Regions from separate parts of the Streptomyces sp. NPDC090127 genome, predicted to be linked through region 1. Evidence: predicted binding sites of a transcription regulator. Region 1 holds the regulator's gene; each other region holds the start of a gene.

Region 1 (10,183 bases):
GGGGGCCGGGGGGTGCGGCGCCCTGTGCGAGGGGCCTGGGAGGCGTCGGCCTTGTGGGAGGGGCCCGAGAAGGCGTCGCCCCTGTGGGTTGTGCCCACCCGTTCCGCCCGCGGAACGATTGCCCACGACCGGGGGGCGGGTCAGGGGGCTGTGACGAAGTCGATGAGTTCTTCCACCCGGCCCAGGAGTTCCGGCTCCAGGTCCTTGTAGGTGTGGACGTGGGACAGGATGTGCTGCCAGGCCGCGCCCGTGTTCTCCGGCCAGCCCAGGGCTCGGCAGACGCCCGTCTTCCAGTCCTGGCCGTGCGGGACGCGAGGCCACCCCGGGATGCCCACCGAGGACGGCTTCACCGCCTCCCAGACGTCGATGTACGGGTGGCCGACGATCAGGACGTCCGGGGACGAGACCTGGGCCGCGATACGGGACTCCTTGGAGCCCGGCACCAGGTGGTCGACCAGGATGCCCAGCCGGGCGTCCGACGCCGGGGCGAACTCCGCCACGATCGCCGGAAGGTCGTCGATGCCCTCCAGGTACTCCACCACCACGCCCTCGATGCGCAGGTCGTCGCCCCAGACCCGCTCCACCAGCTCCGCGTCGTGCCGGCCCTCCACGTAGATCCGGCCCGCCCGCGCCACCCGCGCCCGCGCGCCCGGGACCGCGATCGAGCCCGAGGCCGTCCGGGTCGGCCGCGTCGGGCCGGCCGAGGGGCGCACCAGCGTCACCACCTTGCCCTCCAGCATGAACGCCCTGGGTTCCAGCGGGAACACCCGGTGCTTGCCGAAGCGGTCCTCCAGCGTCACCGTGCCCGCCTCGCAGCGGATCACCGCCCCGCAGAAGCCGGTCGAGACCTCCTCCACCACGAGGTCCACCTCCGCCGGCACCTCCGGCACCGGGGCGGACCGCTTCCAAGGGGGCGTCAGGTCGGGGTTGTAGCTGCGCATTCGCGAGACGTTATGCGACCGCGAAGCGGCGTGCCAGCTCCTCGCGTTGGTGCCGTACGAACGCCGCGTCCACCACCGCCCCGTGGCCCGGTACGTACAGCGCGTCCTCCCCGCCCAGGGCCAGCAGCCGGTCCAGCGCGTCCGGCCAGCGCGACGGGATCGCGTCCGGGCCCGCCTGCGGCTCCCCCGACTCCTCGACGAGGTCCCCGCAGAAGACGATCTCCCGCCCGCCCGGCACCAGCAGCGCCAGGTCGTGCGCGGTGTGACCGGGACCCACGTTGGCGAGCAGCACCTGCCGGCCCCCCAGGTCCAGCGTCCACTCGCCGGAGACGACGTGGTGCGGCGCCACCAGCATGTCCGCCGCCTCGGCCGCCTCCGTGGCGTCCACCCCCTGCCGTACCGCGTCCGCCCGCAGCGCGTCCCCGTCCCGCCTCAGCAGTTCCGGCAGACCCACCGCGCCGTACACCTCCGCCCCCGCGAACGCCGCCGTGCCCAGTACATGATCGAAGTGCGGGTGGCTCAGTGCGATGTGCGTCACTCTTCGCCCGCCCGTCAGCGCCTCCACCTGACCCCGCAGCTCCGTCCCCTCCCGGAGCGTGGAGCCCGTGTCGTACAGCAGCACCGCCTCCTCCCCGACGACCAGACCCACCGTGGCGTCCCAGCCGGGCAGGCGGCGCCTGCCCACCCCGTCCGCGAGCCGCTCCCAGCCGAGCTCTTTCCAATCGACGTCCATACGTGGACGCTATCCGCAGCGACGTCCGCGAAGCCCCCGATGCCCGTGACGGGCGCCACCCCGAGGCGGCCTCCTTGCCAGGAGCGATGCCCGCCGCCGTACACTGGCCGGGGGTTTCCTGGCACTCGGGCAGGGCGAGTGCCAAATGCGGAGCAAACCGATACGACAGCTGGAGGTGTGCGCGATGCTCAGCGAACGCAGACTCGAGGTGCTGCGCGCCATCGTCCAGGACTATGTCGGGACGGAGGAGCCCGTCGGCTCCAAGGCGCTCACGGAGCGCCACAAGCTCGGCGTCTCGCCCGCCACCGTGCGCAACGACATGGCCGTCCTGGAGGACGAGGGCTACATCGCCCAGCCCCACACCAGCGCCGGACGCATCCCGACCGACAAGGGCTACCGGCTCTTCGTCGACCGGCTCGCCGGCGTCAAGCCGCTGTCGACGCCCGAGCGGCGCGCGATCCACAACTTCCTCGACGGAGCCGTCGACCTCGACGACGTCGTCGGGCGCACGGTCCGGCTGCTCGCGCAGCTGACCCGGCAGGTCGCCGTCGTGCAGTACCCGTCGCTGACCCGCTCGACGGTCCGGCACGTGGAACTGCTCTCGCTGGCGCCCGCCCGGCTGATGCTCGTGCTCATCACGGACACCGGCCGGGTCGAGCAGCGCGTCATCGACTGCCCGGCGCCGTTCGGCGAGACCTCGCTCGCCGATCTGCGGGCCCGGCTCAACAGCCGGGTCGTCGGTCGCCGTTTCGCGGACGTGCCGCAGCTGGTGCAGGATCTTCCGGAGTCCTTCGAGGAGACGGAGGACCGCGGCACGGTCTCGACGGTGCTCGCGACCCTGCTCGAAACGCTGGTGGAAGAGCACGAGGAGCGGCTGATGATCGGCGGTACCGCCAATCTCACCCGCTTCGGCCATGACTTCCCCCTCACGATCAGGCCTGTGCTCGAAGCTCTGGAGGAGCAGGTCGTGCTCCTCAAGCTGCTCGGCGAGGCGAAGGACTCGGGCATGACCGTACGGATCGGGCACGAGAACGCCCATGAGGGACTCACGTCCACGTCCGTCGTCGCGGTCGGCTACGGTTCGGGCGACGAGGCAGTCGCCAAACTCGGCGTGGTCGGACCGACCCGCATGGACTACCCCGGAACGATGGGAGCGGTACGCGCAGTGGCACGTTACGTCGGACAGATCCTGGCGGAGTCGTAAGTGGCCACGGACTACTACGCCGTACTCGGCGTGCGCCGCGACGCGTCCCAGGACGAGATCAAGAAGGCATTCCGGCGGCTCGCACGCGAGCTGCACCCGGATGTGAATCCCGATCCGAAGACGCAGGAGCGGTTCAAGGAGATCAACGCCGCGTACGAGGTGTTGTCGGACCCGCAGAAGAAGCAGGTCTACGACCTCGGTGGTGACCCGCTGTCCGCATCGGGCGGTGGCGCCGGGGCCGGCGGCTTCGGCCAGGGTGGCTTCGGGAACTTCTCGGACATCATGGACGCGTTCTTCGGTACGGCGTCGCAGCGCGGGCCGCGCTCGCGCACCCGGCGCGGCCAGGACGCGATGATCCGGCTGGAGATCGACCTCAACGAGGCCGCCTTCGGCACGACCAAGGACATCCAGGTCGACACGGCCGTCGTCTGTACGACGTGTTCCGGTGAGGGTGCCGCGCCCGGCACCTCCGCGCAGACCTGTGACATGTGTCGCGGTCGTGGTGAGGTCTCGCAGGTCACCCGGTCCTTCCTGGGCCAGGTCATGACCTCCCGCCCCTGCCCCCAGTGCCAGGGCTTCGGCACCGTCGTCCCGACCCCGTGCCCGGAGTGCGCGGGCGACGGCCGGGTCCGTTCGCGGCGCACGCTGACCGTGAAGATCCCCGCCGGTGTCGACAACGGCACGCGCATCCAGCTCGCCGGCGAGGGCGAGGTCGGCCCGGGCGGCGGCCCGGCGGGCGACCTGTACGTGGAGATCCACGAGGTCCCGCACGAGACCTTCCAGCGGCGCGGCGACGACCTGCACTGCACGGTCACCATCCCGATGACGGCGGGCGCGCTCGGCACGAAGGTGCCGTTGCAGACGCTCGACGGGCTCGAGGAGGTCGACATCCGCCCGGGCACCCAGTCCGGCCAGTCGATCCCGCTGCACGGGCGCGGCATCACGCACCTGCGCGGCGGCGGACGCGGTGACCTGATCGTCCACGTCGAGGTGACGACGCCGTCGAAGCTCGACGTGGAGCAGGAGCGACTGCTGCGCGAACTGGCGAAGCTGCGCGGCGAGGAGCGCCCGACGGGCCAGTTCCAGCCGGGGCAGCAGGGGTTGTTCTCGCGTTTGAAGGACGCGTTCAACGGGCGGTAGGCGCCGCTGCCGGGGGTCCGGGGGTTGTCCCCCGGGTCGGCACGGTCAGTCGGGGCAGCAGGGGTTGTTCTCGCGTTTGAAGGACGCGTTCAACGGGCGGTAGGCCCGCCAGCGGGAGCGCACCCGCGAGGGGCTGGTGAGGGCGGTATCCGCAGCGCGGATGCCGCCCTTCCGTGTGGCACCATGCCTGCATGTCCCCCGCGCTGACCGATCTCTCCCGCTACCCGATCGTGCAGGCCCCCATGGCGGGTGGCGCCTCCAGCCCGCAGCTCGTCGGGGCCGTGTGCGAGGCCGGCGGGCTCGGGTTCCTGGCCGGGGGGTACAAGACGGCCGGCGGGCTGTACCAGGAGATCAAGCAGGTGCGCGGGCTGACCGGCCAGCCCTTCGGCGTGAACCTCTTCATGCCGCCCGGCGGCCAGCCCGCCGACCCCGCCGCCGTGGAGGTGTACCGCCACCAGCTCGCCGGGGAGGCCACCTGGTACGAGACGGCCCTCGGCGACCCCGACAACGGGCGCGACGACGCGTACGACGCCAAGCTCGCGATCCTCCTCGAGGACCCGGTCCCCGTGGTCTCGTTCACCTTCGGCTGTCCGGACCGGGACACCTTCGACGCCTTCGCCCGCGCCGGTACGTTCACCGTCGTCACCGTCACCTCCGCCGAAGAGGCCCAGGCCGCCCAGAGGGCCGGCGCGGACGCCCTCTGCGTGCAGGGCGTCGAGGCCGGCGGGCACCAGGGCACACACCGGGACGACCCGGACGCCGCCCTCGCCGGGACCGGGCTCCTCACCCTCGTCACCCAGGTCAGGGAGACCGTGCAGCTGCCGATCGTGGCCGCCGGCGGCATCATGCGCGGCGCGCAGATCGCCGCCGCCCTCGCCGCCGGGGCCGACGCCGCCCAGCTCGGCACCGCCTTCCTGGTGTGCCCCGAATCGGGCGCGAACCCGCTGCACAAGCAGGCCCTCACCAACCCGCTCTTCGTCCGCACCGAACTCACCCGCGCCTTCTCCGGCCGCCCCGCGCGCGGGCTCGTCAACCGCTTCATGCGCGAGCACGGACCGTACGCCCCCGCCGCCTATCCCGAGGTCCATCACCTCACCGCCCCGATCCGCAAGGCCGCCGCGACCGCGGGCGACGCGCAGGGCATGGCCCTGTGGGCCGGCCAGGGGCACCGGCTGGCCCGCGACCTCCCGGCCGGCCAGCTCGTCGAGGTGCTGGCCGCCGAACTCGACACCGCACTGACCGCGCAGGCCCACAGGAGCACCGCCTCATGACCGCACCCGTCTTCGTCGTCGAGGCCGTCCCCGGCACCGGCACCTTCCTCCTCGACGGCCCCGAGGGCCGCCACGCCGTCGCCGTGAAGCGGCTGCGCGCGGGGGAGGAGCTCGTCCTCACGGACGGCCGGGGCGCCTGGGCCGACTGCGTGGTGCTCGGCACCGAGGGCAAGGACCAGCTGACCGTCCAGGTCTCCTGCACGTACGAGGAGGCCGAGCCCGCGCCCCGTATCACCGTCGTCCAGGCGCTGCCCAAGGGCGACCGGGGCGAACTGGCCGTCGAGATCATGACGGAGACCGGTGTCGACGCGATCGTGCCGTGGGCCGCGTCCCGTTGCATCACCCAGTGGAAGGGCGATCGCGGGCTCAAGGCCCTCGCCAAGTGGCGGGCCACCGCGCGCGAGGCCGGCAAGCAGTCGCGCCGCACCCGGTTCCCCGAGGTCGCCGACGCGATGACCACCAAGCAGGTCGCCGCACTCCTCGCACGCGCCGACTTCGCGGCCGTCCTGCACGAGGACCGGGACCACCCGAGCGGCGCGCTCGCCGACGCCGAACTCCCCGCCGAGGGCGAGATCGTGCTCGTCGTCGGGCCCGAAGGAGGCGTCTCTCCCGAGGAGTTGGCCGCCTTCGAGGAGGCGGGCGCGAAACCGTACCGGCTGGGCCGCAGCGTGCTGCGCACCTCGACCGCGGGGACCGCGGCGACGGCCCTGCTCCTCGGCCGTACGGGGCGCTGGAGCTAGTCACCGCGCCGCCCGGCGCCGGTGTGCGCGGGCTGCTCGGCTTGCCCCAACCCGGTGGGCGGGGGCGCCTGGCGGATCCCTAGGCTGGGCGGCATGTCCGACGAGCCTCCCCTGATCCGTAGTCTGCGCGCCGCCGTCGCCGCCGCACCGGAAGACGTGCCCCTGCGGCTCCACTTCGCCGAACTGCTCCTCGCCGAGGGGCGGGGCGACGAGGCCGTCACGGAGGCGGCCGTCGCGCTCCAGCGCGCCCCGGGCGACCCCGCCGCCCGCGCCCTGATGGCCCGCGCGATGGGTGTGCCCGCCGCGCCCGCCGTTTCCGGGACAGCGCCCGCCGAGCCCGCCGTTCTCGGGACAGCGCCCGCCGCGCCCCCCGTTCCCGGGGAAGCGCCCGCGGAGCCCACCGCGGCCGCCGCCCCCACCGAAGCTCACGCCGCCCCCGACGAGGGCCGCGCCGAGACCCCCACCGAGACCTCCACCGAGACCCCCACCGAGCCGCCCGTCTTCGACTGGGCCGCCGCCGAGCAGGAGGTCGGTGACGTCGTCGGGCCCCGCTTCGTGGCCGGTGAGGTCGAGGAGCCGCTCACCGCCGACGGCAGTGGCGACCCCGGCGACGCCTCCGCCTGGGACGTCGACCTGCCCGGCGCCGTACGCCTCGCCGACGTCGGCGGCATGCGGGAGGTCAAGGACCGTCTGGAGGCCGCCTTCCTCGCGCCCATGCGCAACCCCGAACTCCGCAAGCTGTACGGCAAGTCGCTCCGCGGCGGCCTGCTCCTCTACGGGCCGCCCGGCTGCGGCAAGACGTTCATCGCCCGCGCCGTCGCCGGTGAACTCGGCGCGAACTTCCTGTCGGTCTCGCTCTCCGACATCCTCGACATGTACATCGGCACGTCCGAGAAGAACGTCCACGACATCTTCGAGACGGCCCGCGCCCTGGCCCCCTGCGTCGTCTTCCTCGACGAGCTGGACGCGCTCGGCGCCAAGCGTTCGCGCACCCACCACAGCGGGCTGCGCAACGTCGTCAACCAGCTCCTCACCGAGCTCGACGGCATCGACGGGGCCGAGAACGAGGGCGTCTTCGTGCTCGCCGCGACCAACGTCCCCTGGGACGTGGACCTCGCCCTGCGCCGGCCCGGCCGCCTCGACCGCACGCTCCTCGTGCTGCCGCCCGACGCCCCGGCGCGCGAGGCGATCCTCCGCTACCACCTGCGCGAGCGGCCCATCGAGTCGGTCGACCTCGGCAAGCTCGTCAAGGCCACCGAGGACTTCTCGGGCGCGGACCTCGCCCATGTCTGCGACAGTGCCGCCGAGTTCGCGCTCCTCGACTCCGCCCGAACCGGCACCGTACGCATGATCGGCATGAAGGACCTGCTGGCGGCGGCGAAGCAGATCAGGCCGTCCAGCGACTCCTGGTTCGCCTCCGCCCGGAACGTGGCCATGTTCGCCAACGACGGCGGGATGTACGACGACCTGGTCGCCTACCTGAAGAAGAAGCGCAAGCTGTGAGCGGGACGACCACGCATCCGCACGTCGAGCGGGCCGAAGCGCTCTACGGCATGGAGCGGTACGAGGAGGGCCTGGCCCTGGTCGACCGGCGCCTGGCCGAGGCGCCCGACGACCACGAGGCGTGGACCACCCGCGCCCGCTGCCTGCGCACACTCGACCGGTTCGAGGAGTCGCTCGCGGCCGCCGAGGAGGCGCTGAAGCTCGAACCCGAGCTCGCAGACGGGCACTTCATGCGCGGATGCGCCCTGCGCTCCCTGCGCCGCCTGCCCGAGGCCGATCTGGCGCAGCGCGAGGCGATCCGCCTCGCGCCGTACCGCTGGGGCCCGCGCGTCCAGCGTGCCGAGATGCTGATCTTCATCGGGACGAAGGAGGAGGCGCTCCAGGAGGCCCATGAGGCGGTGCGGCGCGGTCCGGACGAGGTCGCCACCTGGCACACCATGTACAAGGTCGCCGCGTTCAACGGCCGGAACGACCTGGTCCAGGAGTCCGTCCGGCAACTCCTGCGCATCGACCCGACCGACAGCCTCGCCGTCGGCGACGTCACCTGGCACGAGGCCAACAAGCCCGGCACGACAGCCGAGCGGGCCGCCGACCTCTACGCGGGCGCACTCGCCGCCGTCCCCGACTCCGCGTCCCTCCGCGGCGACCTCGACCGGGCCGTCTACCGCATGCTGCGCGGCACCCGCTGGCTCGCGCTGCTCTGCCTGGTCATGGCAGCGGTCACCCTCGACGTCCTTCCGGTCGGCGGCGAGGAGCCGAAGGACCTCCCGGTCCACCTCGGCACCCGGCTCTGGGCGCTCGCGCTGATGGCGGCGGTGTGGGGCTTCGGCGCCTGGCGCCGTCATCTGAGGATGCGGGCCGGTGCGCGGATGGCCGTACGTGACCTCGTACGGCGGTTGTTCTGGCCCCGGGTGGTCCTCGGCCAGGCCGCCCTCGCCACCCTCTGCGCCGTGCTGATCGTCCTCGTGCCGTGGACCGACCGGACGATCCCCCAGGTCCTGTTCTGGCTCGGGCTCGTACCGAACCTGCTCAGCATCACCCACGACCGGGACAAGGTGAGATGAACCCCACCGTGGACCGGGCGGACGCCCTCTTCGACGTCGGACGGTACGAACAGGCCGCCGGCCTCGTCGCCCAGCACCTGGCGACCGACCCGGAGGACCCCGCCGCGCTCGTCCTCCTGGCCCGCTGCCAGCACCGCCTGGGCCGGGAGAAGGAGGCCCTCGACACCGTCGAGCGGGCCCTGCGCGCCGAACCGGACGCCCTGCCGGGCTGGTTGATGCGCACACACGTGCTGTTGGCCCTCAAGCGGTACGAGGAGGCCGAGCAGGCCGCCCGGCACGCCGTCGAACTCGCCCCCCAGTACTGGGGCAGCCACTACGCCCTCGGCACCGTCCTCGACCGTTCCGTCCGCACGGAACGCCGTCGCGAGGCGTACGAAGCGGCGCGCACCGCCGTGGCGCTGGCGCCGGAGGAGAGCGACGCGCACTTCCTCGTCGGCCTCACCGCCCAGCGCACCGGTAACCACCAGGTCGCCCAGCAGGCGTACGAGACGGCGCTGCGCCTGAACCCGGAGAGCAGCGAGGCGCACAACAACCTCTCGCTGCTGCACCTGCGCCGCCGCTGGTTGCGGCGCGGGGCGTGGACGAAGGCGGCGGAGGGGTTCGTCGAGTCGGCGGCGCTCGACATCGACGACCGGCAGGCCCGCTACAACCTGGAGACCATGGCCTGGGGCGCCGCGGCGGGCGCTCGGTGGGTGGCGTGGCTCGGTCACCTGGCCGCGCTGACCGGTGCGGCGGCGCTGTACGACCGCGCGGCCCGAGCCGGGTCCGGCGGTGCGGACCCGGTCGCGTACGCCGTCGCGGCGGCCGTCCTCGTCGCCGGCTGGGGCGGCTGGGCGGTCTGGACCGCCCGGCGCGTCCCGCCGAGGCTGCGCCGCCCGCTGCTCCTGGTGGCACGCAACTGCCGTCCCGTGATGGCGATGGCGCTCGCGGTCGGACTGCTCGGTCTCCACTCGGTGGTGTCGTTGGCGCTGGCACCGCTGGGCACGTCGGCCGTCCCGGCGCTCGGCCATCCGCTCTTCCTGGCGGTGATCGTCACCTACTGGGCCAGCCGGTCGGCCCTGCAGCGCCGCGCGCCGACGCCCGAACGCGGACGGTGAAGCCGTCCGCCACGGGCGGTCACGCGGCCGATACGATGCCGGGGTACTGATCATCGAGGGCGAGGAGGGCCCGGGCCATGGCCGGAGAGCCGCAGAGCGACTGCCTGTTCTGCAAGATCGCGGACGGGGAGGTTCCGGCGACCATCGTGCGCGAGTCGGAGACGACCCTCGCCTTCCGGGACATCAACCCGCAGGCACCCACGCACGTGCTCGTCATCCCGCGTCTCCACTACCCGGACGCCGCCAGCCTGGCCGCCGCCGCGCCGACAGTCGCCGCGGACATGCTGCGCGAGGCCGGCGAGATCGCCGCGCAGGAGAAGATCGACGGCACCGGCTTCCGGATCGTCTTCAACACCGGGGCGGGTGCGGGCCAGACCGTCTTCCACGCCCACGCGCACGTCCTCGGCGGCCGTGGCCTCAACTGGCCGCCCGGGTAGACCCGGCAGTCCAGACAACACAGACAGTCCCGGACAACCCCTTTGGACAGAGA
Region 2 (10,183 bases), on a different contig from region 1:
ACCTGGCGTTCGGGTGGTCCAGCCGGCTGAGGTTCTTCGCCGTGATCGTGTACGTGACGGTGTCGCCCGGCTTCACCTTCCGGGGGTGCGCCGTCGCGGTGACCTCCAGGTCCGGCACCGGCACGGAGAAGGTGAGCCCGGAGGGCACGTACGTGTCCCCGCTCGTCGCGAACGTCAGCTCCGCCGACCGGGCGCCCACCGGAACGGCGCCGTCCGGGAGGTCGAAGGCCTTCGTGTCGATGGACAGGTTGTTGGTCAGCCGCGGCGCGAGGGCGCCGTCGTCCCCGCCGACGAAGAAGTTGTCGGCGTTGCCCGTGTGGGCCTCGGTGACGTTCCTGCCGTCGACCAGGAACCGGTCGCCGGGCGTGTTCCGGTCGCCCTCGTACGCCGTCACGCCCGCCCGCGCCCTGCCCGACGTCCGGTGGAAGCCGTCCACGGTGAGGGTGGTCGCGGGGGAGGTGGACCGCTGCAGGACGTGCCCGCCGTAGACGTACACGTGCCGGCGGTCCGGCGCGAACACCGGGTCGGGGCCGGGGAACTCGTGGACGACCGTCAGGGACCAGCCGGCCACACAGCCCTTGCCCTCGGGCGCCCAGATGTCGCCGACGGCGACCCGCGCGTCCGTGCCGGTCACCCCGGCGAAGGCGGCCGTGACGTCCGACTCGCCCGTGTAGTAGTGCGGGCCGTCGGTCTCCGGCGGGTCGGTCACCATGCTGTCGATCGAGACCGGCGTCGCGGCGCCCGCCCCCACCCTGATCCGCGGTGTGGTCGTGGCGTGGTCGCCCGGGGAGGGCGCGGCGTCGGCACCGGAGACGTCGCAGCGCTTCAGCTGCGCCCCGCCCGGCCCCTTGTACGTGCCGTCGCTGCCGCCCCAGTAGAGCCGGGCGTACGCGACCCTGGCGCCGACCGGGATCACGACGTGGCCGGTGCTGGAGCCGCGACCGCCGCCCATGGAGGCGGTGTCGAGGCGTCGCATGACGAAGGTGTTGTTGTCGTCCCTGCCCTGGCCTGCGGTCGCGGTGGCGCAGCGCACGGCCAGGTCGGCGGGGGCGGTCGGGCAGCCCATGACCGTGTTGCCGACGGTCGTGAAGTCGCCGTACAGCGACGCGTCGTAGCGCGCGCCGAAGGGCTCCACCACGTCCGCCGCGGCCGGCCCGGCAGCGGCGGCGGAGAGCGAGCCGAGGGAGCCGAGCGAGCCGACGGCAAGGCCGAGCGCCGCCAGCGACATGATCATTCGATTGGTGAACGGCATAAAAAGGGAATCTATGCAAAAAGTACAATCATTCGTCGTTACGCCACGCGGCGGTGCGTGTACTCCGCGATCTCGACCATCGGCGGCCGCTCCTCCGTGTCTACCGCGAACGTCCGCGGCGTGAAGCCCGCCTCGCTCCGCTCGAACTGGGTGAGCCGGGGCCGCACCAGATGCCCCCGCGAGAGCCGCAGCTGCGCCGTCCGGTAGATCGCCGCCGCCATCCGGCCGAGCGCCTGCCCGTCCTGGTGCCGGTGCTTGCGCACTCCGACGTCCACCTGCGCGAGGGCGTCCAGGCCGACCGTGTGCAGCGCGTCCACGAGGAGGCCCAGCTCCACTCCGTAACCGACCGGGAACGGCAGCCGTTCGAGCAGCGAGCGCCGCGCCGCGTACTCGCCGCCCAGCGGCTGCACGAAGCCGGCCAGCTGCGGCCAGTGCAGATTCAGCAGCGGCCGCGCCACCAGCTCCGTCACCCGACCGCCCTGGCCAGGGGTGTCGCCCAACGGGCGGTCGTACATCGCCTTGACCAGGTCCACGCCCGGGTCCGTGAGCAGCGGGCCGACGATCCCCGAGACGAAGTCCGCGGAGAAGTCCCGCAGGTCCGCGTCGACGAAGCACACGACGTCCCCCTCGGTCACCATCAGTGACCGCCACAGCACCTCGCCCTTGCCGGGCACGGCCGGTATCCGGGGCAGGATCGCGTCCCGCGCCACCACCCGCGCCCCGGCCGCCGCCGCCACCTCCGCCGTACGATCGGTGGAACCGGAGTCGATCACCACCAGGTCGTCGACCAGCGGGACGGCCTCGGTCATCAGCTCGCGCCGGATCACGCGGACGATCTCGCCGACCGTCGCCTCCTCGTTCAGCGCGGGCAGCACGACGCTGACCGACGTCCCGTGCTTCGCCGCCAGGATCCGGTCGAGCGGACGGTCTGCCACGGACCACGACCGCCGTCCGAGCCAGCGCTCCACTTCTTCCAGCAACGTGATCTCCATCTCGCGGTTCGGACGACCATCTCAACCGTCCATGCCTTCGGTTACAGTCTTGAACAACGCGAACGCCCGATGCATGTCGGGGTGCCGTCCGCGTTCCACAATCGAATACCGCTCATCCAGAGGGGCAGAGGGAAACGGCCCGTTGAAGCCCCGGCAACCCTCCAGTCGGTCTCGTCCGCGCCACGCGCGTCAGCGAGGCTCCCGGCTAGGGAAGGTGCCAAATCCGTCTCATGGCGACGTTCGTCATGGGAAAGATGAGGAGAAAGGGCCTCGCCTCCATGGCTGTACAGACTGTTTCCACCACCGAAGCCACCCAGACCGTCGACCTCGGTCCCGCTTCCGGCCTTTCCTGCCGGGAATGCGGTGAAGTCTTCGCACTCGGTCCGATCTTCGCCTGTGAGCTGTGTTTCGGCCCCCTCGAAGTCGCGTACGACCTGCCCACCGGTGACCCCGAGGCGCTGCGCAAGCAGATCGAGGCCGGCCCCGCCAACATCTGGCGCTACGCCCCGCTGCTGCCCGTCCCCGCCGACGTCGCCGAGAAGCCGAACCTGAACCCGGGCTGGACCAAGCTCGTCCAGGCCGACAACCTCGCCCGCGAGCTGGGCGTCGAGCCCGGCAAGCTCTTCGTCAAGGACGACTCCGGCAACCCGACGCACTCCTTCAAGGACCGCGTCGTCGCCCAGGCCCTGGAAGCCGCCCGCGCCTTCGGCTTCACCACGCTCTCCTGCTCCTCCACCGGCAACCTGGCCGGCGCCGTCGGCGCCGCGGCCGCCCGGGCCGGCTTCCGCTCCTGCGTGTTCATCCCGCACGACCTGGAGCAGGGCAAGGTCGTCATGGCCGCCGTCTACGGCGGCGAGCTCGTCGGCATCGAGGGCAACTACGACGACGTCAACCGCTTCTGCTCCGAGCTCATCGGCGACCCGCTGGGCGAGGGCTGGGGCTTCGTCAACGTCAACCTGCGGCCGTACTACGGCGAGGGTTCCAAGACGCTCGCGTACGAGATCTGCGAGCAGCTCGGCTGGGTCCTGCCCGACCAGCTGGTGATCCCGATCGCCTCCGGATCGCAGCTCACCAAGATCGACAAGGGCCTTCAGGAGCTCATCAAGCTGGGCCTCGTCGAGGACAAGCCGTACAAGATCTTCGGCGCCCAGGCCGAGGGCTGCTCGCCGGTGTCGGCGGCCTTCAAGGCCGGTCACGACGTCGTACGGCCCCAGAAGCCGAACACCATCGCCAAGTCGCTCGCCATCGGCAACCCGGCCGACGGCCCGTACGTCCTGGACATCGCGCGCCGCACGGGCGGCGCGGTGGAGGACGTGAACGACGAGCAGGTCGTCGAGGCGATCAAGGTCCTGGCCCGGACCGAGGGCATCTTCGCCGAGACGGCGGGCGGCGTGACGGTCGGCGTGACGAAGAAGCTGGTCGAGGCCGGCCTCATCGACCCGTCCCTCACCACGGTCGTGCTCAACACGGGCGACGGCCTCAAGACCCTGGACGCGGTGGCCGACACCTCGCAGGCGACCGCCACCATCCGCCCGAGCCTGGACGCGTTCCGCGACGCCGGCCTGGCCCACTGACCCACCTCGTCACGGAAGGCAGCACCACATGAGCGTCAAGGTCCGCATCCCCACCATCCTCCGCACCTACACGCGCGGCCAGGCCGAGGTTCCGGCGGAGGGCGCGACCCTCTCCGAGGTCATCGCCGACCTGGAGAAGAACCACGCCGGCATCGCCGCCCGCGTCCTGGACGACCAGGGCAAGCTGCGCCGCTTCGTGAACGTCTACGTCAACGACGACGACGTCCGGTTCGAGCAGGGCCTGGAGACGGCGACGCCGGACGGCGCGGGCGTCTCGATCATCCCCGCGGTCGCCGGCGGCTGCTGAGCACCTGCCGAGCGCTCCGCGGAGAGCGCTCGACCGCTCTCAGCGGAGAGCGGTCGAGCGCTGCCGAGTGCGGACGGCCGCGGCCGAGCGCCCGCCCGCGCGCTCGCTTGACGCGGAGTAACCGAATTACCCGGAGTAACCGAATTGCCCCCTCCCGCGAGGAAAGCGGAGGGGGCAATTCTGCATGGTTGAGCGGGGTAGAGTTGGGGAAGTCCCCCCGGCCTCACTCGCCGCTCCGTGCCAGGCGCATATGAGAATGCGTCCGCATGCGACAAGAAGCAGCCAAAGTGTGCGAACGATGTGTACCTTCTGCGCCCTTTGCCGGGCCCGACTTGCCCCGGAATTCAATCAATTCTCCGGAATTCTCCTTTACGCCGTGCCCAGAATTCTCGTCCGATTGACCTGTTGCAGAGGGCAGTTGGGCAGATACATTCAGCCGCGGTCGACGCGTTCCGGCGCAGGGTCTGACCCGGGTCCGCGAAGTGCGGTCCCGCGCAAGGGCCAGTAATAGGGGAGTTAGGCATGGCTCAGGGCACCGTCAAGTGGTTCAACGCGGAGAAGGGCTACGGCTTCATCGCGGTCGACGGTGGTGCGGATGTATTCGTCCACTACAGCGCGATCCAGATGGACGGTTACCGCACCCTCGAAGAGGGTCAGCGGGTCGAGTTCGAGATCTCGCAGGGCCAGAAGGGTCCGCAGGCGGACATGGTCAAGCTCGCCGTCTGAGCACGGCGCGATCGGCCACCACGTACGCACTCACGCGTTCTCACGCCGAGGGGTCCGCATCCTGACCAGGATGCGGACCCCTCGTGCGTGCGCGGGCGGGCGTGGGAGCGCGCGGGCGGGCGTGGGAGCGCGCGGGCGGGCGCGGGTGGGTGTGAGCGACAGGCTTCCGATCACCGAGAGGCGCTTGCACTCTCCTATGCCGAGTGCTAATCATTGGCGTTAGCACTCTGAAGGTGAGAGTGCTTACGAGGATCGGGCAGATGAGGCCCGCGGCCAGGTGGGGCAAGGAACCATCGGGCTCGCAGGCCGTCCGTCGCGGGCATCGGCGCGGTCCTGGAGCGTTATCCACCCCATGTCCGGGAGGACCACTTCACATGGCCAAGATCATCGCGTTCGACGAGGAGGCACGGCGCGGTCTCGAGCGCGGGATGAACCAGCTCGCCGACGCCGTCAAGGTCACCCTTGGCCCCAAGGGCCGGAACGTCGTCCTCGAGAAGAAGTGGGGCGCCCCCACGATCACCAACGATGGTGTGTCCATCGCCAAGGAGATCGAGCTCGAGGACCCGTACGAGAAGATCGGCGCCGAGCTGGTCAAGGAAGTCGCCAAGAAGACGGACGACGTCGCCGGTGACGGTACGACCACCGCGACCGTCCTCGCCCAGGCGCTCGTCCGCGAGGGCCTGCGCAACGTGGCGGCCGGCGCCAACCCGATGGCCCTCAAGCGCGGCATCGAGAAGGCCGTCGAGGCCGTCTCCGGCGCCCTGCTGGAGCAGGCGAAGGATGTCGAGACCAAGGAGCAGATCGCTTCCACGGCCTCCATCTCCGCCGCCGACACCCAGATCGGCGAGCTCATCGCCGAGGCGATGGACAAGGTCGGCAAGGAAGGCGTCATCACCGTCGAGGAGTCCCAGACCTTCGGTCTGGAGCTGGAGCTCACCGAGGGTATGCGCTTCGACAAGGGCTACATCTCGGCGTACTTCGCCACCGACATGGAGCGTATGGAGGCGTCCCTGGACGACCCGTACCTCCTGATCGTCAACTCCAAGATCTCCTCCGTGAAGGACCTGCTCCCGCTCCTGGAGAAGGTCATGCAGTCGGGCAAGCCCCTGCTGATCATCGCCGAGGACGTCGAGGGCGAGGCCCTGTCGACCCTGGTCGTCAACAAGATCCGCGGCACCTTCAAGTCCGTCGCGGTCAAGGCTCCGGGCTTCGGCGACCGCCGCAAGGCCATGCTGAACGACATCGCCATCCTCACGGGCGGCACGGTCATCTCCGAGGAGGTCGGCCTCAAGCTCGAGAACGCCGGCCTGGACCTGCTGGGCCGCGCCCGCAAGGTCGTCATCACCAAGGACGAGACCACGATCGTCGACGGTGCCGGTGACAGCGACCAGGTCGCCGGTCGCGTCAACCAGATCCGTGCCGAGATCGAGAACTCGGACAGCGACTACGACCGCGAGAAGCTGCAGGAGCGCCTGGCGAAGCTCGCCGGCGGTGTTGCGGTCATCAAGGCCGGTGCCGCGACCGAGGTCGAGCTCAAGGAGCGCAAGCACCGCATCGAGGACGCCGTTCGCAACGCGAAGGCGGCCGTCGAGGAGGGCATCGTCGCCGGTGGTGGCGTGGCCCTGCTCCAGGCCTCCAGCGTCTTCGAGAAGCTCGAGGCCGACCTGACCGGCGACGAGGCCACCGGTGCCGCGATCGTCAAGCTGGCCCTCGAGGCCCCGCTGAAGCAGATCGCCGTCAACGCCGGCCTCGAGGGTGGCGTCGTGGCGGAGAAGGTCCGCAACCTGCCCGTCGGCCACGGCCTGAACGCCGCGACCAACGAGTACGTCGACCTCATCGCCGAGGGCATCATCGACCCGGCGAAGGTGACGCGTTCCGCGCTGCAGAACGCGGCCTCCATCGCCGCGCTGTTCCTCACCACCGAGGCCGTCATCGCCGACAAGCCGGAGAAGGCCTCCGCGGCCGCTCCGGGCGGCATGCCGGGCGGTGACATGGACTTCTGATCCTCCGGGATCGGTAGTTCCCCGCAGTACGCGAAGCAGTACGCGGCGCGATACGCGACCGAGGGCGGCACCCCTGCTGGGGGTGCCGCCCTCGGGCGTTCGGGGTGATGCTGGTGGGGTGGGGGCCGCGAGGCGGCCCAGGGCCGTGCGGCCCACGGACGGCGGGAGCGATCCATGACCACGCTCCGGCCCATGGAAGGCGGGAGCGATCCATGGTCACGCTGCTGACGACACCGACCGACCGCGAACTGGTCATCACCCGCACCTTCGACGCGCCACCCGCCCGTCTCTGGGAGGCGTGGACCCGCCCCGAGCACGTGCGCCAGTGGTACGGCGTGGCCGCGATGCCCACGTCCGTCTGCGCCATCGACCTCAGGGTCGGCGGGGCGTGGCGCTGGGGCCAGACCGCGCCCGACGGCCGGGAGATCGTCTTCTCCGGCACGTACGAGGAGATCCTCGCCCATGAGCGCCTCGTCTACACCGAGGTCTTCGAGCTCATGCCCGGCCCGCCGGTCCACGTCACCCTCACCTTCGACGACACGCCGGACGGCGGCACGGCGCTCACGAGCACGTCGGTCTGGCCGTCGTCGGAGATCCGGGACCAGGCGCTGGCGACGGGCATGGAGGCCGGGGTCAAGGAGGAGTACGACCGCCTCGCGGCGTACCTGGAGCTGATGTGAGCCTGGTCGTGCCGCGGCTCGCCGCGGGATCGGGATCGGGATCGTACGAGCTGCGCGGGTGGGAGCGGGCGGATCTGCCGCTCGTGGAGGAGGCGTCGACCGACCCGTACATCCCGCTGGCCACCACGGTCCCGCCGGTGTACTCGGAGAGTGAGGGCGAGGCGTTCGTCCGGCGCCAGCAGGGCCGCGCGGAGACCGGCGCGGGCTACTCCTTCGTGGTCGTCCGCCGCCGCGACGCCCGTCCGGCGGGCATGATCGGCCTCTGGCTGCGCGACCTCCCGGAGGGCCGGGCGACGCTCGGCTACTGGATCGCCCCCTCCTGCCGGGGCGAGGGCGCGGCGGCGGCCGCGCTGACGGCGGTCAGCACCTGGGCCCTCGGCGAACTGGGCATCCCGCGCCTCCAGTTGCTCGTCGAACCCTGGAACGAGGCCTCGGCCAGGACGGCGGAGCGGGCCGGTTTCGTACGGGAGGGGCTGCTGGCGTCCTGGCAGGAAGTGGGCGGCGAACGCCGGGACATGGTGATGTACGGGCGGGTGCGGGCGGGGGGCGAGGGCGGGCCCGGGTAGGGGCGGGGCGGGACCCCGCAGGGGGCCGGGCGAGGGGACACGCGCGGGGTGGTGGGGCGGTGTCGCGGGGGCCATTGCGCGGGGCGAGGGGCGCGGGCACTCTGGGGGGAGCCTGAGCCGCAGGGGTGGAGCCGATGCGCCGCACCGATGTGCCGTACCTCATCAACCACACGAGACTGTCGGGCCATCAGGACGCCCCTGACCAGGTCGAGCGGATCGACGGGATGGTCCGCGTCCACGAGAACTTCCCCGTCTACCTCCTGACCAGGAGACACGAGGGGCCCTTCTTCTCCGTCAGCACCCCGCGGGCCCACGCCGCGACGGGCGCGCTCGTCCCGTGCACCCCGGAGGAGTGCCGCCGCTGGATCGACGCGGCCGTCTCGCACGTCGGGATCGTGGACGCCATCAGCGCCGAACTCCGCGCCGCGCACGCCCGGGTCGTCGCCGTCCCGTGGTGGCGGCCGCTGGCCGCGCGACGCGCGCTCGACGCCTGGGAGAAGACCCGTGAGCGGTACGAGCGGAAGCTCCGGGAGTCGATCGAGGCGTACGCGCCGGTCGGCGAGGAGATCCGCGCCCTGGTCAGGGCCGAGCAGGAGAAGGCGGCCGAGCGGGCGCGCGAGCAGGCCCGCCGGGAGGCGGAGGCGCGGGTACGGCGGGCGCGGCTCGCCGAGCGGCCGGTCTGGGGCTGCTACGTGGCGACGGAGGGCGGGGGCGAGGCCGACGGCGCCGCCGGCGGTGGCGGCAGCGACGGGGGCGGGGGCGGGCGGCAGGTGGTGCACGTCTTCCGGTACGACGTCGCCGGCGCCGAGGTGCCGCCGGGGGGAGCGGGGGACGGCCGCCGCTTCGATCTCGCGGGGCTGCGGCAGGCGATCCTGGAGCTGAACGTACGCACCGTCGTGTGGGACCGCGCCGCCCTGCGGAAGGCCCGGCGGGAGGCGGGCGTCGGCTTCCGGGAGTGGTGGCAGGAGCTGTTCCACGAGAGCTACCGCACCTTCACGGCGCCCCCGCCTCCGCCGCGCTCCCCGTCACGGTGGGGTGGCGGCGGTACGGGGACGAGCGGCTCGGGCGGCTACAGCGGCGGGCACGGCGGCTTCAGCTGTGCGGGTGGGTTCTGAGGGGGGCGGGGGCGTCAGCTGTGCGGGTGGGTTCTGAGGGGGGCGGCGGCGTCAGCTGTGCGGTGGGTTCTGAGGGGTCGGCGGCGTCAGCTGTGCGGGTGGGTTCTGAGGGGGCGACGGGCGTAGTGGCCGGGGGTGGTGCCCATGTGGCGCCGGAAGTGACGGGTCAGGTGCGACTGGTCGTAGAAGCCCGTCGCCGTGGCCACCTCGGCGAGGGGGCGGCCGTCGAGGAGGAGGCGGCGGGCCTCGCTGATGCGGCGGGACGTCACGTACTGGTGCGGCGCGATGCCGAAGGCCGTGGTGAAGGCGCGCACCAGGTGGGTGGGGTGGGCGTGGATGTGACCTGAAGCCTCGGCGAGGGTGACGCCGTCGCGCAGCCGGGCGTCGAGGAGCTCGCGCAGGGTGTGGGCGACACCGCCCGGCGCCGCCTTCGCGGGGGCCGGGTGGGTGGTGCCGAGGCGGGGGCGCAGGTGGGTGCGGAGGCGTTCGGCGATCAGCGCGAGGCGGCTCTCGGCCTCCAGCTCGTCGCCCGGGTGCGCCAGCGCCGCGTGCAGCTGGGCGACCCGCCCGCGCAGGAGGGGGTCGGCGAGGTCGGGCCCGTCCACGGCCGGTCCGATGAAGGTCTCGTCCAGTTGGCTCAGGTCCAGGTAGAGCACCCGCTTGCGGAAGCCGTGCGCGGTGGCGGGCGAGCCGTTGTGCGGGACCTGCGGCGGGAGCAGCGACACCGTGTCGTGCGGGGTGCCGTGCTCGCGACGGTCCAGGTCGTAGCGGACCGCGCCGTCGTCGACGATCAGCAGCGTCCAGGCGTCGTGGACGTGCATCGGGTACGCGTGCTCGGTGAAGTGGGCGTGGAAGACCTCGACGACCCCCGGGACGCCGGGGCGCCACGCGGACACCGACGGACGCGACACCATGCCAAGAACGTACAAGAAGGGGCGCGGGGGCGACGGGCAGTCTCAGAGCATGAA
Region 3 (10,183 bases), on a different contig from region 1:
TGACGACCTGGTTGTGGGAGCCGGTCACCACGATGCCCGCGTCGCCCCCCACGGCGACCGACTGCTTCCCCCGCGCCTGCTGCATGACCTCATGCTGTCAGGCGTCCGGGCCCAGGGAGTGTCCGGACAGTATGCGCGGCGAGCGTGCGTGCCGGGCGTCGCGAGCCAGGCCAGACTTTCCGGACACGACCTACGATGGAAGGGACCACCCGGTCCGGGAGGCACCATGACCTTCGTACAGATAATTGACTGCAAAACCAGTCGGTTCGACGATCTGAACCGGCTCATGGACAAGTGGGTCGATCAGACCCAGGGCAAGCGGACCGCCACGCACAGCGTCATCGGCAAGGACCGCTCCGACTCGTCCCACCTCGTGGAGATCGTGGAGTTCCCCTCCTACGAGGTCGCGATGACCAACTCGCAGCTTCCGGAGACGGATCGCATCTTCCGGGAGATGATCGCGCTCTGTGACGAGATGCCGACGTTCACGGACCTCGACATCGTCCGGGACGAGCAGCTGTACAAGAGCAACGCCCGTCGGCTCTTCGAGCTCATGACCGCCGAGGGCGAGCTGCCACCGCTCGACGAGGTGCTGGCCGAGGGGTACCACGACCACGATCCGACCAACGAGCAGGACGTCATCGGCATGGACGCGGTCCGCCGTGAGGCGGAGATGTGGCGCAACGGGTTCGACCTCGCCTTCACCGTCAACGACCAGATCGCCGAGGGCGACCGGGTCTGCACGCGGTGGACCTTGATCGCGACGCACAACGGCGACTTCATGGGGCTCCAGCCCACCGGCATGAAGGTGTCCATGACCGGCACGACCATCCACCAGTTCCGGCACGACGGGAAGATCACGGAGGGGTGGTGGCAGTACGACCTGCTCGGGCTCATGGGGCAGCTGGGCGCGGTGGAGGCGTAGGCCGCCCTGGGCGCCGCGCCGTGGAGGCCGTTGGCCCTGGCGGGGTGGAGCCCGTAGCCCCTGGGCGCGGTCGAGGTCGTAGCCCCTGGGCGCGGTCGAGGTCGTAGCCCTGGGCGCCGTGGAGGCCGTAGGTCCCGGCGTCACCAAACGCCGAGGTCCGGCGCCCCCAGCGGGGCACCGGACCTCAGTGAGCGGTTACGCGCGCGTCAGTGCGAGTGGCCGTGACCGTGGCCGTGGCCACCGTCCGCCGGCTCCTCTTCCTTCTTCTCCACCACGAGGGTCTCGGTGGTGAGGAGGAGGGAGGCGATCGAGGCGGCGTTCTCCAGCGCGGAGCGCGTCACCTTCACCGGGTCGATGACGCCGGCCTTGACCAGGTCGCCGTACTCGCCGGTGGCGGCGTTGAAGCCGTTGCCCTTGTCCAGCTCCGCCACCTTCGAGGTGATGACGTAGCCCTCGAGGCCGGCGTTCTCCGCGATCCAGCGCAGCGGCTCGACGGCGGCGCGGCGGACGACCGCGACACCCGTGGCCTCGTCGCCGGTCTTGCCGAGGTTGCCCTCGAGGACCTTGACGGCGTGGACCAGAGCGGAGCCACCACCGGAGACGATGCCCTCCTCGACCGCGGCGCGGGTCGCGGAGATGGCGTCCTCCAGACGGTGCTTCTTCTCCTTCAGCTCCACCTCGGTGGCGGCGCCGACCTTGATCACGCACACGCCGCCGGCCAGCTTCGCGAGGCGCTCCTGGAGCTTCTCGCGGTCCCAGTCGGAGTCGGTGGACTCGATCTCGGCCTTGATCTGGTTGACGCGGCCCGCGACGTCCTCGGACTTGCCGCCACCGTCGACGATGGTGGTGTCGTCCTTGGTGATCGTCACGCGGCGGGCGGTGCCCAGCACGTCCAGACCGGCCTGGTCGAGCTTGAGGCCGACCTCCTCGGCGATGACGGTGGCACCGGTGAGGGTGGCCATGTCGCCGAGCATCGCCTTGCGGCGGTCGCCGAAGCCCGGGGCCTTGACGGCCACGGCGTTGAAGGTGCCACGGATCTTGTTCACGACCAGGGTCGACAGGGCCTCACCCTCGACGTCCTCGGCGATGATCAGCAGCGGCTTGGAGGAGCCGGCCTGGATGACCTTCTCCAGGAGCGGCAGCAGGTCCTGGATCGAGGAGATCTTGCCCTGGTTGATCAGGATGTAGGGGTCGTCGAGGACGGCCTCCATACGCTCCTGGTCGGTCACCATGTACGGGGACAGGTAGCCCTTGTCGAAGGCCATGCCCTCGGTGAAGTCGAGCTCCAGACCGAAGGTGTTGGACTCCTCGACGGTGATGACACCGTCCTTGCCGACCTTGTCCATCGCCTCGGCGATGAGCTCGCCGACCTGCTGGTCCTGCGCGGAGAGCGCGGCCACGGCGGCGATGTCGGACTTGTCCTCGATCGGACGGGCGGTCGCGAGCAGCTCGTCGGAGACGGCCTTGACCGCGGCGTCGATGCCCTTCTTCAGGGCGGCCGGGGAGGCACCCGCGGCGACGTTCTTCAGGCCCTCGCGGACGAGCGCCTGGGCGAGCACGGTGGCGGTGGTGGTGCCGTCACCCGCGATGTCGTTGGTCTTGGTCGCCACCTCCTTCACCAGCTGGGCACCGAGGTTCTCGTACGGGTCCTCGATCTCGACCTCGCGGGCGATCGTGACACCGTCGTTGGTGATGGTGGGAGCGCCGAACTTCTTGTCGATGACGACGTTGCGACCCTTGGGGCCGATCGTCACCTTCACCGTGTCGGCAAGCTTGTTGACGCCGCGCTCAAGGGCGCGACGGGCGTCCTCGTCGAACTTCAGGATCTTCGCCATGGGAGCGATTCAGCCCTCTCGGATTTCGTGGTGAAACTGGTGAAACGAACTGCGCCCCGGACGCCCGGTGGGGGGTCAGGGGCGCAGCTCAAAGCATCCGCTTCAGGTACTTCGGTGAATTACTTCTCGATGATCGCGAGCACGTCGCGAGCCGAGAGGACGAGGAACTCCTCGCCGTTGTACTTCACCTCGGTGCCGCCGTACTTGCTGTACAGCACGACGTCGCCGACCTGGACGTCGAGCGGCAGGCGCTCGCCGTTCTCGAAGCGACCCGGGCCCACCGCGAGGACAGCACCCTCCTGGGGCTTCTCCTTCGCGGTGTCCGGGATGACCAGGCCAGAGGCGGTGGTCTGCTCGGCGTCGAGCGGCTGGACCACGATGCGGTCCTCGAGCGGCTTGATGGCAACCTTGGAGCTGGTGGTCGTCACGATCCGACCTCCCCCTTCGGAGATCTCACGGGGCTAACTGTCTGGGGTGGCGACCAGGTGGATCCGTCGTCGCGGGTGCCGGACCTGCCCGTCGCTGTGTTGGCACTCTCCAGTGGGGAGTGCCAGACCTGAGACTATGACCGCGATTAGCACTCGGTCAAGCGGAGTGCCAATTCAGTGCGGCGCGCCGCGGCGCGGGGGGCACGTCCCTACGGGAAACGGCACGTCGGACGGGATCGTTCCGCCCCTGTTCCCGCAGCTCTCCCAGCTCCCGCAGCTCCACCGCCGCCTTCCGTCCCAGGCGTTCGATCGGGTCCACCGACGTCGCGCACCCCGAGACCCCCAGGAGCGCGCCGGCCAGCGCGAGGCCGACCGCCGACCGGCGCGCGCCGGTCACACGTAGTCCTCGAGCTTCGCGACCGCGTACCCCTTGGCCGTGATCGTCTTCATCACCCGGCGGATCATGTCCGGCATCGAGCCCTTCCAGTCCTCCTTGCCCCGGAAGTGGGTGAGCACGATGTCGCCGGGGTGCAGGTCCCGGTCCCACTCCCGCCACTCCATCCGGTCCGGGAAAGCCTCCGAGGCCCACAGCGGAACCGCCTTCACCCCGCACGACGCGGCCGCGCGCAGCGTGTCCTCGTTGTAGTTGCCGTACGGCGGCCGGAAGAGCGGGGGACGCTTCCCGTACCGCTTCTCGATGACGTCCTGCATCCCGCAGATCTCGCGCTTCTGCGCGCTGTACGAGAGCCCGGGCAGATAGCGGTGGTTGAGAGTGTGGTTGTGCAGGGAGACGCCGGCGTCCTGCATCTTCTTGAAGTAGCCGTAGTCCTCCTTGACGAGGTAGTCGCTGAGGAAGGCGCTGTAGGGGATCCTCAGCTCGCTCATCATCCGGACCAGCTCCGGATCCTTCTCCGCGCCGTCGTCGATCGTCAGGAAGACGACCTTCTGCTTCGTCGGCACGGTGGTGAAGACCGGCGGCAGCCCCTCGCCGTCCGTCTCGAAGCCCTTGCGGGTGGTGATCTTCGGCTTCACCGCGGGCGGGGCCGGCGCCTCCAGCGGCGGCCGTTCCAGGCCCCACTTCCTGGCGGCGACGACCCGTGCGGCGCGGAGTTCGCGGACCTTCTCGACGTACGAGTCGAGCGCGGCGGCCGCGCCCTCGGGCCGCTGCCGGCCGGCGTCGGGGCGCGCGGGGCCCTTCTGCCCGGCCGCGGGCGCGCCCGCGGTGCCCTCCCCGTCGGCAGAGGGACCCGCGCAGGCGGATCCGAGCGCGGCGACGACCAGTGCGGCGCCCACCGAGCGACGGATGCGCGCCGCCACTCTCTTCGGGCGAATTTCGTCCTTTTGTCTTACTAGCTGCATGGCGCCGCATCCTGTCAGCGGAGCGCCCCGCACGGCCGGAGACACCGCCGCCCGGCGCCCACCATCCCCCGGCTGGCCCACAATGGGACGGGTGACCGACCTCGCCGCCTTCACCGCCCTGCTCGCCCCCGAGGGCCAGACGCTGCTCGCCGCCCTGCGCGACTACGACCCCGCCCAGGAACTGGCCGTCGCCTCCCGGCTGCGCCGCGAGCACCCCGCCGACCTGGTCTCGGCGGCCCTCGGGCAGGCCCGGCTGCGACAGCGCGCGGTGGCGAAGTTCGGCGCCGAGGACGCGTACCGGATGTACTTCACCCCGCACGGCGTCGAGCAGTCGACGCGCGCGACGGTCGGGGCGTACCGCGCACAACGCCTGCGCGCGCTCGGCGTGCGCCGGGTGGCCGACCTCTGCGGCGGGGTCGGCGGGGACGCCCTCGCGTTCGCCCGGGCCGGGATCGCGGTCCTGGCCGTGGACCGGGACCCGCTGACGGCGGAGGTCGCCCGCGCCAACGCCGAGGCCCTCGGGCTGACCGACCTGATCGAGGTGCGGTGCGCGGACGTGACCGAGATCGACACAAGCCCGTACGACGCCGTCTTCGTGGACCCGGCGCGGCGCGGCGGCCGGGGGCGCATCTTCGACCCCGAGGCGTACTCGCCGCCGCTCTCCTGGGCGGTCGAGGCCGCCCGCAAGGCCCCGCGCGCGGCGCTGAAGATCGCGCCCGGCATCCCGCACGAGGCGGTGCCGGCGGAGGCCGAGGCGGAGTGGATCTCGGACGGCGGCGACGTCAAGGAGGCCGTGCTGTGGTTCGGCACCTCCCCCGGCGAGCGGCGCGCCACCCTCCTGCCCGCCGGCGCGAGCCTCATCGGCCGCGACCTGCCCGACCCCGCCGTGCGCCCGGTCGGCCGCTACCTCTACGAACCGGACGGCGCGGTCATCCGCGCGCACCTGGTCGCCGAGGTGGCGGAGGAGCTGTCCGGGGGCCTGGTCGACGAGACCATCGCGTACGTCACGGCGGACGCCCTCGTCCCGACGCCGTTCGCCACGGCGTACGAGATCACCGACGAACTCCCCTTCAACCTCAAGAAGTTGAAGGCCCTGCTGCGCGAGCGGGAGGTCGGCACGCTGACGGTGAAGAAGCGCGGCTCCGCGGTCGAACCGGAGGAGATCCGCCGCCGGGTCAAGCCGAAGGGACCGAACGCGGCCACAGTCTTCCTGACCCGCGTCGCGGGCGCCCCGACGACGCTGATCGGCCACCCGGCGCGGTAGCCCACGGTGCTGGAGCCCCCGCCGCCATAACCGCCGGCGCTGTAGCCCTCGGCGTTACAACCGCCGCCGCTGTAGCCCCCCGTGTCGGCACTCCCGCCCCGTAGCGGCGGGGCCGTCGGCAGTCGGGCCGTCCGTTACGCCACGAGCCGCACCGCCAGCCGGTAATGGCCGACCGCCTTCACCACGCCGGTCAGGCCGCTGACCCACAGCCCGAGCGCGGCGCCCATGAAGTAGGTCACGAGGCCGTAGCCGCCGCGCCCCGGGCCGGTCGCCTCGGCGGGCGCGGCCAGGGAGAGCCACAGGCCGACCGCGCACAGCGCGAAGGAGACCAGCAGCCAGACGACGCTCAGGACGGGCCTGCGCAGCCGGGCGTCGGCCGCGCGGTCGGCGTCCACGGCGGCCCACAGCGTCAGCCGCTCCCGCGCCTCGCGGTCCCGACGCACGCCCCGGGCGAGGAAGAAGACGGCGGGGACGACGGCGCCCAGGCCAAGGGCCACGAAGAAGCACGCGAACAGGCCCGAGATGGGGTCGAGCGACTCGTCGAGCATGATGAACCCGGAGCCGCACAGCCCCCAGCCCAGTTGGAGGGTCGCCACCCACACCAGGAAGACCGACAGCCGTGCGCCGCCCAGCAGACGGCGGTTGAGCTCGGCCATCGCCCGCGCCCGGTCGGCCAGTCGGGCCTCCCGGTCGGGCCAGCTCCGTATCTCGACCGGCGGTGGGGGTGGGGGCAGCGGTGCGCGTGACGACATACGGCCGAGACTACCGAGCCCCGACTCCCCTCCTCCTCCGCCTCACCCGCCCGCCTCTTCCGCCCGCCCGCGCAGCAGTTCGCGCTCCCGTTCGTTGCGGGTCAGGGCCGCCGCGCGCGCGAACTCCGCGCGGGCCTCCTCCGTACGGCCGAGGCGCCGCAGCAGGTCGCCCCGGACGCTCGGCAGCAAGTGGTAGCCGGACAGGGCCGGTTCCTCGGTCAGGGCGTCGACGAGGGCCAGGGCGGCCGCCGGGCCCTCGGACATGGAGACGGCCACCGCCCGGTTCAACTCGACCACCGGGGAGGGCGCGACGACCGCGAGGCGCCCGTACAGCGCGGCGATCGTCCGCCAGTCCGTCTCCTCGTACGTGCCCGCCTTCGCGTGGCAGGCGGCGATGGCGGCCTGGAGGGCGTACGGACCGTACGTCACGCCCTCGCCCGCCCGTCCCAGCGCGTCGAAGCCGCGCCGGATGAGCCGCCGGTCCCAGCGGCCGCGGTCCTGGTCGGCGATCAGCACCGGCCGCCCGTCCGGACCGGTGCGCGCCGCCGTCCGGGAGGCCTGGATCTCCAAGAGGGCGGCGAGCCCGTGGACTTCGCCCTCCTTCGGCATCAGCCCTTCGAGCACCCGGGCCAGCCGCAGCGCGTCCTCGCAGAGCGCCGGGCGCAGCAGGTCGTCGCCCGCCGTCGCCGCGTACCCCTCGTTGAAGACGAGGTAGATGACGTCCAGGACCGAGCCGAGCCGGGCCGCCCGCTCCTGCCCGTACGGCACCTCGAACTCCACGCCCGCCTTCGCCAGCGTCCGCTTCGCCCGGACGATCCGCTGCGCGACCGTCGCCTCCGGCACGAGGAAGGCGCGGGCGATCTCGTCCGTGCGCAGCCCGCCGACCAGGCGCAGGGTGAGCGCGGTCCGCGCCTCGGCGGAGAGCACCGGGTGGCAGGCGGTGAAGATCAGCCGCAGCAGATCGTCGTCGATGTCACCGGGCCCGGACGGCTCGGGGTCGTACGAGGACTCCGGCACCTCACGCCCGACCTCGGCCAGCTTGCGCGCGTACGTCTCCCGGCGCCGTACGAGATCCACGGCGCGGTTCTTCGCGGCGGCCGTCAGCCAGGCCCCCGGCCGGTCGGGTACGCCGGTTCTCGGCCACTGCTCCAGGGCCGCGACGAAGGCGTCCTGGGCGATCTCCTCGGCGATGCCGACGTCACGGACGATCCGCGCGACGGCGGCGATGATCCGCGGCGACTCCATCCGGAAGACGGTCTCGACGGCGCCGGGGGCGGGTGCGGTCATGGATCAACCATGACACCACCCGCCCCGGCCGCGTCACATCTCTTCGATCTCGCGGACCTCGCAGGTCACCTTCCACTGCGGCGGGTGGATCTCCAGGAACCGCTTCCCCCACTCGACGGCCTCGGCCAGGTCCTTGCACTGGGTGATCGAGTAGCCGCCGACGACCTCCTTGGTCTCGGTGAACGGGCCGTCGGTGTAGGAGATCGTGCCGCGCTCCCACACGACACGCTTGCCCTCCTCGGTCGGCTTGAGTCCGGCCGTCTCCAGCATCACGCCGGCCTTGGTGATCTCCTCGAAGAGCGCGCCCATGCGCTCGTCGAAGCCGGCGTCGGCCTCCTCCATCTCGAAGGCGCCCTCCTCGATGCGGATCATCGTCAGGTAGCGGGGCATCGTCGTTCTCCTTGCGTGGCGGGCGGGGTCGTTCCCCGCCTCTCACTCATACGTCGAACGGGGTCGCCCCGCATCGACACCACGAGGAGAGAAGTTCTCAGACGTAGTCCTCCAGGCGGGCCACCGTGAAGCCCTGCGCCTGGATGTGGCGGAGCATGTTCGCCGTCATCCGGGTCATCGACGTGCCCTTGAGCTCGGCCGGGCCGCGGAAGTGGGCCAGGATGATGTCGCCCGGGTGCAGCTTCCTGTCCCCGCGCTGGTACCGCATGTTCTTGATCTGCATCGACTCGCGCCACAGCACGATCGCGTCCACGCCGCACTCGGCGGCGGCCGCGCGGGTGTCCTCGTTCCAGTTGCCGTAGGGCGGCCGGAAGAGCCGGGGGGTGGTCCCGTACTCCTCCGCCAGCTTCCGCTGCTGGCCGCAGATCTCCTGGCGCTGGGCGGACCGGCCGAGGGTGCGGAGGTTCGGGTGGGTGAGGGTGTGGTTGGCGACGCCGTTGCCGAGGGCGGTGAGCGGCTTGAAGTAGCCGTAGTCGGCGCGTATGGCGGAGTCGGTGAGGAACATCGTCACCGGGACGTTCAGCTCCTCCATCATCCGAACGAACGCGGGGTCCTTCTCGGCCCCGTCGTCGATCGTGATGAAGACGACCCTGTCCTGGGTGGGTATCTCGCTGATGACCGGCACGGGCCCGCCCGGCTTCCGCGTGACCGGCTTGGTCCTCGGCGGGGCGGGCGGCGCGGCGAAGGGCTTCAGGCCCCACTTCCGGTACGCGGCGGCGGCCTCGGCGGACCCACCGGGGCGCTCGGCGGACCCACCGGGGCGCTCGTCCGGCGCGCCACCACCGGGGCGCTCGGCGGACCCGCCGGGGGCCTTGTCCTCGGCGGCGGCGGGCGGGGGCGAGGCGGCCGGTCTCGCGGGAGCGGTCCCGGAGTCCGCCCCCGCCGTGCCGCCGCACCCCGAGACGAGGAGGGCGGCGGCGGTCAGCGCCGCCCAGGTCACGATCTTCTTGTCCACACCGAGAGTCACGCCGTGGATGATGCGACCGGACGGCCGCGGGTTGCCTCAGTCCACGGACTCGAAGCGCCAGCGGTGCACCGGGCGGGTGACCAGGTCCGCCGCCGGCTCGGGCAGCTCCGGCAGCTCGGCGTCGAACGGCTCCGTCTCCCACCAGGTGAGGACGAGGACCCGGTCCTGCGGCGCGCGGAAGGCCTCGCGGCGCAGCGGCTCCACGGCGAGCTCCTGCGCCCGCGCCCACTCCAGGAGTTCGGCGCCCCGGCCCTGGACGGCCCGGGCCTCCCACATCAGCGCGATCCTCATGAGTAGAGGTTCTCCTTGCTGACCTCGTGGACGTGGTCGTGGGAGTGACCGTGACCGTGGTCGTGGTTGCCCGGCACGTGCGGGTCGGTCACCGGCAGCGAGGAGTCCGCCGACAGCTCCCAGTCGGAGGCCGGCCGGTTACGGGCGACCATCTCCGCGCCCAGGGCCGCCACCATCGCGCCGTTGTCCGTGCACAGGCCGGGCCGGGGCACCCGCAGCCGGATCCCGGCCCGCTCGCACCGCTCCTGGGCGAGCGCCCGCAGCCGCGAGTTGGCCGCGACCCCGCCGCCGATCATCAGGTGGTCGACGCCCTCGTCCTTGCAGGCCCGGACGGCCTTACGGGTGAGCACGTCGACGACGGCCTCCTGGAAGGACGCCGCCACGTCCCGTACCGGCACCTCCTCGCCCGCCGCCCGCTTGGCCTCGATCCAGCGGGCGACCGCCGTCTTCAGCCCGGAGAAGGAGAAGTCGTACGCGGGGTCCTTCGCGCCGGACAGGCCGCGCGGGAAGGCGATCGCCTTCGGGTCGCCCTCCCGGGCGAGCCGGTCGATGACCGGGCCGCCGGGAAAGCCGAGGTCGAGCACCCGGGCGATCTTGTCGAAGGCCTCGCCCGCAGCGTCGTCGA

What was found. Region 1 encodes HrcA, which represses chaperone genes, less so after heat shock. Its sites were predicted from a motif close to TTNGCACTCNGNNNNNCNGAGTGCNAA; they were not measured.
Region 2: groL (chaperonin GroEL) is a predicted target of HrcA. The motif match lies at 5,035-5,061, and genes of this name have one in related genera.
Region 3: groES (co-chaperone GroES) is a predicted target of HrcA. The motif match lies at 3,335-3,361, and genes of this name have one in related genera.

What each region holds. Positions count from the first base shown of each region.
Region 1 covers NZ_JBIVDE010000006.1:102,539-112,721, reverse strand. Annotated here, with positions in the region: gene ACIPPS_RS22570 (DUF3097 domain-containing protein) at 141-941, opposite strand; gene ACIPPS_RS22565 (MBL fold metallo-hydrolase) at 952-1,674, opposite strand; gene hrcA (heat-inducible transcriptional repressor HrcA) at 1,859-2,878, shown strand; gene dnaJ (molecular chaperone DnaJ) at 2,879-4,018, shown strand; gene ACIPPS_RS22550 (nitronate monooxygenase) at 4,210-5,289, shown strand; gene ACIPPS_RS22545 (16S rRNA (uracil(1498)-N(3))-methyltransferase) at 5,286-6,029, shown strand; gene ACIPPS_RS22540 (AAA family ATPase) at 6,123-7,532, shown strand; gene ACIPPS_RS22535 (tetratricopeptide repeat protein) at 7,529-8,596, shown strand; gene ACIPPS_RS22530 (tetratricopeptide repeat protein) at 8,503-9,693, shown strand; gene ACIPPS_RS22525 (histidine triad nucleotide-binding protein) at 9,771-10,130, shown strand.
Region 2 covers NZ_JBIVDE010000008.1:254,581-264,763, reverse strand. Annotated here, with positions in the region: gene ACIPPS_RS27895 (hypothetical protein) at 1-1,252, opposite strand, end outside; gene ACIPPS_RS27890 (glucosyl-3-phosphoglycerate synthase) at 1,291-2,232, opposite strand; SAM riboswitch class I at 2,354-2,505, shown strand; gene thrC (threonine synthase) at 2,523-3,818, shown strand; gene ACIPPS_RS27880 (MoaD/ThiS family protein) at 3,847-4,125, shown strand; gene ACIPPS_RS27875 (cold-shock protein) at 4,648-4,851, shown strand; gene groL (chaperonin GroEL) at 5,226-6,854, shown strand; gene ACIPPS_RS27865 (SRPBCC family protein) at 7,067-7,534, shown strand; gene ACIPPS_RS27860 (GNAT family N-acetyltransferase) at 7,531-8,100, shown strand; gene ACIPPS_RS27855 (hypothetical protein) at 8,235-9,215, shown strand; gene ACIPPS_RS27850 (AraC family transcriptional regulator) at 9,302-10,129, opposite strand; gene ACIPPS_RS27845 (DUF2000 family protein) at 10,179-10,183, shown strand, end outside.
Region 3 covers NZ_JBIVDE010000001.1:1,131,690-1,141,872, forward strand. Annotated here, with positions in the region: gene ACIPPS_RS04960 (hypothetical protein) at 1-85, opposite strand, end outside; gene ACIPPS_RS04965 (ester cyclase) at 227-925, shown strand; gene groL (chaperonin GroEL) at 1,132-2,760, opposite strand; gene groES (co-chaperone GroES) at 2,880-3,188, opposite strand; gene ACIPPS_RS04980 (polysaccharide deacetylase family protein) at 3,582-4,547, opposite strand; gene ACIPPS_RS04985 (SAM-dependent methyltransferase) at 4,630-5,811, shown strand; gene ACIPPS_RS04990 (hypothetical protein) at 5,946-6,563, opposite strand; gene ACIPPS_RS04995 (RNA polymerase sigma factor) at 6,606-7,850, opposite strand; gene ACIPPS_RS05000 (YciI family protein) at 7,884-8,240, opposite strand; gene ACIPPS_RS05005 (polysaccharide deacetylase family protein) at 8,338-9,267, opposite strand; gene ACIPPS_RS05010 (hypothetical protein) at 9,304-9,558, opposite strand; gene tsaD (tRNA (adenosine(37)-N6)-threonylcarbamoyltransferase complex transferase subunit TsaD) at 9,555-10,183, opposite strand, start outside.